2 regions of the Mesorhizobium sp. NPDC059054 genome follow, and region 2 is predicted to be linked to the other one. Evidence: predicted binding sites of a transcription regulator. Region 2 holds the regulator's gene; the other holds the start of a gene.
What was found. The regulator PhoB, encoded in region 2, activates phosphate uptake and scavenging genes when phosphate is short. The targets are predictions, from matches to a motif close to TGTCATNNANCTGTCAT.

Region 1: the regulator PhoB is predicted to act here: its motif matches at 1,640-1,656, upstream of ACFWXH_RS24755 (acetoacetate decarboxylase).

The regions. Positions count from the first base shown of each region.
Region 1 covers NZ_JBHYHV010000006.1:191,929-196,700, reverse strand. The annotation lists gene ACFWXH_RS24760 (patatin-like phospholipase family protein) at 1-797, opposite strand, end outside; gene ACFWXH_RS24755 (acetoacetate decarboxylase) at 827-1,576, opposite strand; gene ACFWXH_RS24750 (3-hydroxybutyrate dehydrogenase) at 1,779-2,567, shown strand; gene ACFWXH_RS24745 (MerR family transcriptional regulator) at 2,624-3,559, opposite strand; gene ACFWXH_RS24740 (SRPBCC family protein) at 3,710-4,177, opposite strand; gene ACFWXH_RS24735 (ArsR/SmtB family transcription factor) at 4,229-4,567, opposite strand.
Region 2 covers NZ_JBHYHV010000004.1:72,870-77,641, reverse strand. The annotation lists gene pstB (phosphate ABC transporter ATP-binding protein PstB) at 1-717, shown strand, start outside; gene phoU (phosphate signaling complex protein PhoU) at 756-1,463, shown strand; gene phoB (phosphate regulon transcriptional regulator PhoB) at 1,483-2,172, shown strand; gene ACFWXH_RS17575 (ROK family protein) at 2,244-3,479, opposite strand; gene xylF (D-xylose ABC transporter substrate-binding protein) at 3,824-4,772, shown strand, end outside.

The DNA.
Region 1 (4,772 bases), on a different contig from region 2:
TCCTTGTGGCGCGACAGCACGTCGGCCATGCCGCGAGGCAGCACACCCCGGGCGCTGAACAGGTCGACCTGGAAAACCAGCGAGCTGCGGTCCTCTTCCTGGTCGAGCAGATATTGCAGCGGCGTGTTGGAGACGATGCCGCCGTCCCAATAATACTCGCCTTCGATGCGGATGGCCGGAAAAGCCGGGGGCAGGGCGCCGGAAGCCATGATGTGTTCCGGTCCGATACGGACCTTGTCGGTGTCGAAATAGACGAAATTGCCGGTGCGCACGTTGACGGCGCCGACACTGAGGCGTTTGCGGCCATCGTTGAGCACGTCGAAATCGATCACCTGCTCGAGCGTGTCTTTCAATTCCGCCGTGTCGTAGAAGCTGGTCGCGCCTTCCGCACCCACCTGCTCCAACCATGGGTTGGGGAAGCGCGGCTTGAAGAAGCCAGGCTGTCCCATCGTCATCGTCATCCACGAACTGGTGCGGTTGCGGATGTCGCGATAGATGTCGCCTTCCGGCGTATAGGCCCAGATCTTGCGACCGGAAATCGTCTGCCAGAACTGTTCCAGCCTTTGCAGGCGGCGGCTCGGTTCATTGCCGGCGATGATCGAAGCGTTGATGGCGCCAATCGAAACCCCGGAAAGCCAGGTGGGTTCACAACCGGCATCGGACAGGGCCTGATAGACGCCGGCCTGGTAGGCGCCGAGCGCACCGCCGCCCTGAAGTACGAGCGCGACGCGGTCGTATTGCGATGCGATCTCCTGGATGGTGGCGATGTTCGCCTTCGTTCTGTTGCGGTCCAGCACGGTCAACTCCGGCACATGATTAAGAAAGGTCAGCGTGCGCCGGCGAGATAGTCGTGGACGACTTCGCCGAGGCCGAGGGTGAGGTCGGCGGTGAAATGCAAAGCCGAAACGACTTCGAGCACCGGAAGGCGAGCCACGTCGGCCATGACATGCGGGCGCAGGTCAAGCGCGGCGGGAGCGGTCCAGGCTTCCTTAAGTGTGATGTCGGTGAGGTGATAACGCACGAGCTCGCAGATGCGCGGCGTGCCGTCGACATGCGGAATGATCTTGATGAGGAAGTTGGGTGCGGTCAGCGCGGCCATCACCTGTTCGCGGTCGGCTTCGCGGTGCTTGTAGCCCATCGTGCCAGTGGCGCAGAGCACCGAACCATAGTGCAACGTGCCGACGACAACTTCGCCTTCGTTGACGATTTTGGGATTGGCCAGCTTCTTGGGAAAGCCCCATAATTCGCGCCCTCCGGCGATTGGAGCGTCGTCATCCAGATACATGGAATGGACATAGACGCCACGTTCGCCGTTGAAGCGCACGGGGATGACCTGGCCGCTTTCGGTGTAGTCGCCGAAGCCGGTCGAGTCCGGCATGCGGATGAATTCGTATTTCACCAGCGGCTCGCCATCGATTTCCAGCGGCGCCGGCACCACCGCTTCCAGCGCCTCGCGCGTGGTGCGGTAGGTGATGATGACATATTCGCGGTCGAAGAAACGATAAGGCCCGGGCGGGAAGGAGGGGTTGGTCAGCGGCATGGCGTAGGCGCGCTTCACGACGTCGGCGATTTCCAAGTTGTCACCTCGGGATTGACGGATGTCACATCAGAAACAACGCATGTCATGTTGCATGGCAGCATGACGGGTTTGTGTCGGGTCGATGAACGATTCCAGTCGTTTGTCGGTTCCAGAATGAAATCGACACATGTTTGTGATGGAAACTTGCTGCAATGCACCTAGTTAGAATGTCACTCCAACTGCCAGCCGAGAGATCACCATGGGTTCCCTGACTTCAAAGAATGCGCTCGTCACCGGCTCTACCAGCGGCATTGGCCTTGCCATTGCCCGAGCCTTTGCTGCCGAAGGCGCCAATGTCACCATCAACGGACTTGGAGACCCTGCTGAAATCGAGAAGGAGCGTGTGGCGATCGAAGCGGATTTCGGCGTCCAGTGCCGCTATTCCGGCGCCAATATGCTGAAGGGTGAAGAAGTCACCGCCATGGTGCAGGAGGCCGAGAAAGCCTTTGGAAGCCTCGATATTTTGGTCAACAATGCCGGTATCCAGTATGTCGCGCCGATCGAGGAATTCCCCGACGACAAGTGGGAGGCGATCATCCGCATCAACCTGCTGGCAGCGTTCTACGCGATCAAGGCAGCACTGCCGGGTATGAAGGCGCGCAAGTGGGGTCGGATCATCAACACCGCTTCCGCGCACGCGCTGGTCGCGTCGCCCTTCAAATCGGCCTATGTCTCGGCCAAGCATGGCATAGCTGGCCTTACCAAGACGGTGGCGCTCGAAGCCGCGCAGGACGGCGTGACCGTCAACGCGATCGCGCCGGGCTATGTGTGGACGCCGCTGGTCGAGAAGCAGATCCCCGACACGATGAAGGCGCGCAACATGACCGAAGAGCAGGTCAAGCATGACGTTCTGCTGGCAGCGCAGCCGACCAAGGAATTCGTGACGGTGGAAGAGATCGCGGCGCTTTCGGTGTTCCTCTGCTCGGACGCCGCCAGGCAGATCACTGGCACGACGCTGCCGGTCGACGGCGGCTGGACGGCGCAATAGCCGTAACTTGAACCATCCGCCGGCACAGGCTGTGCGCTTGTGCCGGCGGATTCCGATCAACCCCGGTCCGTGAGCAACGGCATTATGGCCTCATTGATCCATTGCCACTCGTTACCGGGTTTCTGGTTCGGCTCCTCGCCGCGTAGAACGGCAAGCAGTTCCTGGTAGCGTGCTGAACGAGCATGGTGCTTGCGGTATTGGCCCAGATGCCAGTCAAGGAATGCGCGATCAGGCTTTCGGCGCATCGCCTTCGCTGATTTTTCCAGCCATTCACGGGCGATGGCCGCACCGGTAGGAGAGACCGGATCCTGGCCTTCATCGATCGCGGCCCTGACCTTGGCCAGGATCGAATGCGCTGCATCCGCGTAGGCTTCCGGGTCGAATTCACCGTTCCACATCGTGGTTGTGTCGGCTTGCATTTCCGCGAGGAAGCTCCCGTCGGTGATCATGGCGGTGATCTCGTTCCAGGCGTCGATCTGGAGCGCTGTCGGGTGGTCCGGCAATTCCGGCATGGAGGCGTCGATCATCTGGCGTTTCCAGTCTTCGCTCATGTCGGCGTGCACGGCTACTTTGTCGTAGAAGCGCTCCATCTCGGTTCGCATTTGCGTCTGGGACAGAATTGTCATTGTCCAAAGTCTCCTCAAGTCGGTTTCGGTCGGCTGGTCGATCTTGAGCGTGGTGCGCAACACGGTGGCGATCCGGCGGCGAGAGGTGATTTCGGCCTCCAATGTTTCTAGCCGCATTGCCAGGACCTCTTTCAGCGAAAGACGTCGGGACAGGATCTTGCGGATGGCGGCGAGGCTTATGCCTGCCTCGCGCAAAGCCCGGATCAAGTCGAGACGGGCGACGTCAGCATCGGAGTAGACCCGGTAATTGCTGAAGGTCCGGGTTGTCGGCGGCAGTAAACCTTTATCCGAATAGAAACGGATCCGCCGCACCGAGATACCACTTAGCCGCGAAAGGTCGCCGATCGTGTGCATTTTCTCGCTCATGGAACCGTCCTACCGTCTCCACCAAGTGGAGGGTCAAGCGCGCTTGCGCGGCTTATGGGCGGAATCTTCGACCGTCCTGATAGCGTCTCTCGCGCCTGAAAGAAAAACCGCCGGCATGGCCGGCGGCCTGTTTCGTCGATTTCCGAGTTGTCAGGCGGAAAGCAGAGCGTTCAGGCGATCCCAACTCTCGGTGGCTCCAGACTCGGCGCCCGACTGCACCATGCCGTCACGCGCTTCGATGGACTGGAACACGGATTGCGCGACGATCCTGGTCCTGCCGCCGACGTCCTCGAAGGTGACGGTCTCGAGCAGAACATGGCCCGGCATGCCTTCGAATTCGAAGGTGCGCACCATGCGGGAAGGGACTGTGATTTCATGGTGGACACCATGGAAGCCGTATTCGTTGCCGGCCTTGTCGCGCTGCACGAAACGCCAGACGCCGCCTTGCCTTGCTTCAAATTTATCAACCGTCGTCGTCAGCCAACTCGGGCCCCACCAGTTCGGGATCTCCTTGGGATCGGTGTAGACGGCGAAGACCTGTTCGCGTGGCGTATCGAACGTTCGCGTCATGACGATCTCGTATTTGCCGGTTTCGGCCGTAAAAGTGGTCTTGGACATGATGACTGCTCCATTTCGTAACAAAACGACGAGTTGCGTTGAGCGGTGCGGCTAATTCTTGCTGGCTTTACTCGCTGCTTCGATATCGCTCAGAAAGGCGTCGAGCCGGTCGAAGCTCTCCTCCCAATGGGTTCGGTAATTCCAAACCCATTCGGCAACCTCCTTCAGCGCCTTGGCTTCGAGATGGCAGTGCCGTCGTTGTGCTTCGCGGGTCTGGGAAACCAGCGACGCCTCCTGCAGCACCTTGAGGTGCTTCGATATGGTTGGAAGGCGCAGGTCGAATGGCTCCGCCAACTCATTGACGGTGGCATCGCCTTTAACCAGTCGCATCAGGATGGCGCGCCGGGTCGGGTCGGCAAGCGCATGAAAGGTGAGGCTGAGCTGGTCCATTATTTTTCCGATTGGCTAATTAGATGATCGGTAAAATAATAAAGGGGCCGCGCTTGTCAAGCCAATGGCTGAGGCCAGCAAACCGCCGTGTCGTCGACGGCAACCCGATGGGCTTCGGCCTCGTCGCGCGCCGGTAAGGTTAACAATTGGTTTCCAAGCAGAAACGCCGCAAACGTGATGTATGGGGTGGCGGGTGACAGGAGCC
Region 2 (4,772 bases):
GGCGAGAAACAGGCGCTGTTCGACGTCAATCTCGACATTCGCCAGAACCAGGTGACGGCGCTGATCGGCCCCTCCGGCTGCGGAAAATCGACCTTTCTGCGCTGCCTCAACCGCATGAACGATACGATTGATTCCGCCAAGGTCGGCGGCCAGATCACGTTGGACAGCGAGGACATCTACGATCCGAAGATCGACGTGGTGGAGTTGCGCGCCCGCGTCGGCATGGTGTTCCAGAAACCCAACCCGTTCCCCAAATCGATCTACGAGAACGTCGCCTACGGTCCGCGTATCCATGGCCTGGCCAGGAACAAGGCCGACATGGATCGCATCGTAGAGTCCAGCCTGCAGAAGGCCGCGATCTGGAATGAAGTGAAGGACCGCCTCGGCGAGCCGGGCACCGGCCTTTCGGGTGGCCAGCAGCAGCGCCTATGCATTGCACGCGCGATCGCGGTGTCGCCCGAAGTCATTCTGATGGACGAGCCATGCTCGGCACTCGATCCGATCGCCACTGCCAAGGTCGAGGAACTGATCGACGAACTGCGGCAGAACTATACGATCGTCATCGTGACCCATTCGATGCAGCAGGCCGCCCGCGTTTCGCAGCGCACGGCGATGTTCCATCTCGGCTACCTGGTCGAGGAAGGTGCCACCGACAAGATGTTCACCAATCCCGACGACAAGCGCACGCAAGACTACATCACCGGCCGCTTCGGCTGAGTGAGCGACGGCTGCCGAGGAAAAGCGAGGACACAATTATGGGCGAACATACCGTCGCTTCGTTCGACGAAGAGCTCGGACAGGTCAGCAGGCTCATCAGCGACATGGGGGAGCTTGCTTCTTCGATGGTCGCGAGCTCGACCAAGGCGCTGCTCAAGTCCGATAACGGACTTGCCCAACGCGTCGTTTCCGACGACGCGATCATGGATGCGCGCCAGCGCGAGCTGGATAACCGGGCTATCACGCTGATTGCCAAGCGCCAGCCAATGGCGCAGGACCTGCGCGCCGTGGTTGGTGCCATCCGCATGGCCGGAGACCTGGAACGCATCGGCGATCTGGCCAAGAACATCGCCAAACGTGTCGGAGCGGTTGGGCAAGGCGCCACACCGCGCGATCTCTCACATTCGATCGATTCCATGGCGCAACTGGTGCTCGGCCAGGTCGATGGCGTCGTCGAAAAGTATGCGGCAGGGGATGCAGAGGGGCTCGCCCAGCTTAGGGCCGACGATGAGCGCGTCGATGTGAAATATACGTCCGTCTTCCGCGAGCTTCTCACCTATATGATGGAGGACCCGCGCAACATCACGGCCTGTACGCATCTTCTGTTCTGCGCCAAAAACCTCGAACGCATCGGCGACCATGTCACCAACATCGCCGAAAACGCCTTCTACGTGCTGACGGGCGAACAATTGCCGCCCAATCGGCCGAAGCTCGACGAGACGGCTGCTGCCGTTCCGGCGGCCTGATCAGGGAACGGACGGCAAGATGATCGCGCCGCGCGTCATGGTGGTAGAGGATGAGGAGCCGTTGGGCGTCCTTCTCCGTTACAATCTGGAATCCGAGGGCTACCAGGTCGAAGTGGTCGCCAGGGGTGACGAAGCCGAGATCAGGCTTCAGGAGAACGTCCCGGACCTGCTGGTGCTCGACTGGATGGTGCCGGCGGTATCTGGCATCGAACTGTGCCGGCGGCTCAGGATGCGGCCGGAGACCGAGCGTCTGCCGGTCATCATGCTGACGGCGCGCGGTGAGGAAAGCGACCGTGTGCGCGGTCTTTCCACCGGCGCGGACGACTACCTGGTCAAACCATTCTCGATGCCGGAGTTCATGGCTCGGGTGAAGGCGCTGCTGCGCCGCGCCAAGCCTGAAGTGTTGTCTTCCGTGCTCAAGGTCGGCGATATCGTGCTCGACCGCGAGTCGCACCGGGTCTACCGCAAGAAGAGCGAGATCCGGCTTGGGCCGACGGAGTTCCGGCTGCTGGAATTCATGATGCGCCACCCCGGTCGGGTCTTCTCGCGCAGCCAGTTGCTCGACAATGTCTGGGGCGAGACGATCTATATCGATGAACGCACCGTGGACGTGCATGTCGGCCGCCTGCGCAAGGCGGTCAACAACGGCCGTATGCCGGACGTTATCCGCACGATCCGTGGCTCGGGTTACGCCATCCGCGAGGATTGATAGAGCATGATCCCGAAAAGTGGGAACCGGTTTTCGGAAAAGATCATGCTCCAACAAAGACGGAGCGGCGCTCAGCTCTCCTGAAGCGCCAATGCCGCCGGACTGCCCAGCGCGAAGATCTCCTGATCGATGAAGGTCAGCGCGCGCATGGCGCAGCCTTCACGGATCAGGATCTGTTCCTTGGGTTCGGTTGCGAAGACGATCGAATCGGAATGCTGGCCGCCAGCAGTCTCGGCAATAGCGCGCCGCAATGCGGGTTCAATCAGGTCGAAGGCAGTCGCGCCGATCCCGACGAAAGTCACCGGCGCAGGGTCGATGACGGAAAAAAGCGAACCGAGACTGTAACCAAGGGCCGATCCGGCCTGCTCATAGGCATCTCGTTCCGGACCGGCGCCGGCGCGAGCCTTTTCCGCCAAGGACAGCATCTCGTCATCCGGAATGTCGGCGGCTGGTTCGGTGTTTTCATCGAGGCCGTGGGCATTGCGCCAGATTGCGTAATTGCCGGCATAGGCTTCGACACAACCGTGACGACCGCAACGGCACAACGCGCCTTTCGGCTGGTGGATCATGTGTCCGAATTCACCGCCGGACGATTGGGTGCCGATGAACAGTTCGCCATTGAGCACGATACCCATGCCGATGCCGTGCGAGAGCAGAACGGCAATGAAGTCGTCACGGTAACGGTCCGTGCCGCGCCAGCGCAGGGCGACCGCCATCATGTTGCAGTCATTCTCGACGATGACGGGAATGCTGAAGGCTTTTTCCAGGATGTCGGCGAAAGGGATATCGCCATGCGGTGTGATCGGCGTCCAGAGCATGGTGCGCGCATGCGAGTCGGCTGTGCCCTGAACGGCGAAGGCGATGCGCAGCACCCGATGTTCGGTCAGGCTCTTGTCGTCAAGTCGCCGCCTGACCATTTCGACGCATTTGATGATCAACGCTTCCCGCGGCAGCGACAGCGTATCCAGACGACAGGTTTCCTCGGCGAGGACCTTGCCGGCATAGTCGATGACCGCGGCCGTCAAAAGGTTAAGCGACAGAACAACCGTCAGGACAGCCGCCGCGCTCGGCTCGAGCTGCAATCCCACCTGGGGGCGGCCACGTTTCGATGCCGTCGGTTCGCTGCGACCCTCGCGCAGAATGCCTTCGGCGATGAGATCGGACGAAATTGCGGAAATGGTAGAATGGCTGAGGCCGGTGATGGCGGTGATTTCGGTGCGGGAAGGTTGACCGGAACGACGCACCGCGGCAAGCACCATTGCGCGGTTTCTGCGGCGCAAATCGTCGTGACGAATCCCGACAGTCATGTCCTTGCCGTTCCTCCCCCCGTCCGGCTGCGCGAGCGCCGAAGTCGTTGCGCCCGGTCCGTCATGGGTATTCTGAAAGCGCATCCTTCGTGCATAGGTCGACGCGAGAACGAATGCAAAACCCTGTTTCGTTTTCCTTGTTACGACAGCGCGCTCCTCCACAGATAGTGGCAGAACATACCGCTTCAGTCACTATTATTTCGTGCTTCGAAAAAAATAATGCGGGCACCTCGAAATCCGTTGACAGAAAGCCGTAGCTGCGCGATTATTTTTTCGAAGCTCGAAAAAAAGCTTCTCCAATGGCCAACGCATACAAGCGCGCCCTTGGGCGCGGGGAGGAAAACATGAGGAAATTCACGGCCGCCATTCTGGCGGGTGCCGCGATGACACTTGCGCTTTCGGCTGTCGCCGAAGCGAAGGACAAGGTGATCGGCGTGTCCTGGTCCAACTTCCAGGAGGAGCGCTGGAAGACCGACGAAGCCGCCATGAAGAAAGCGATCGAAGCGGCGGGCGACAAGTACATTTCCGCCGATGCGCAATCGAATCCCGGCAAACAGCTCACCGACGTTGAAAGCCTGATCTCGCAAGGCGCCAATGCGCTCGTCATCCTTGCGCAGGACACTTCAGCCATTGGTCCGGCTGTGCAGAAGGCCGTGGACGAAGGCATCCCGGTCATCGCCTATGACCGCCTCATCGAAAACAAGGACGTCTTCTACCTGACCTTCGACAACAAGGAGGTTGGCCGCCTGCAGGCGAAGGGTGTGTTCGACGCGAAGCCGGAAGGCAACTATGTCTTCATCAAGGGCTCCAGCACCGACCCGAACGCCGATTTCCTGTTTTCGGGCGCGATGGAAGTGCTGAAGGCGGCGATCGATGCCGGCAAGATCAAGAATGTCGGCGAGGCCTATACGGACGGCTGGCTGCCGGCGAATGCCCAGAAGAACATGGAGCAGTTCCTGACCGCCAACGACAACAAGGTCGATGCCGTGGTGGCCGCCAATGACGGCACTGCCGGTGGCGCCATTGCGGCTCTGGCCGCACAGGGGCTTGCCGGTTCGGTTCCAGTCTCCGGCCAGGATGGCGATCATGCCGCGCTGAACCGCATCGCACTCGGCACGCAGACCGTCTCGGTGTTCAAGGATGCCCGCGACCTCGGCAAGAATGCCGCTGAAATCGCGGCCCAGCTCGCCGATGGCAAGAAGATGGCTGACATCGCAAACGTCACCGACTTCACCACCCCAGGCGGAAACAATGTCAAGTCGGTGTTCCTGACACCGGTCGCGATCACCAAGG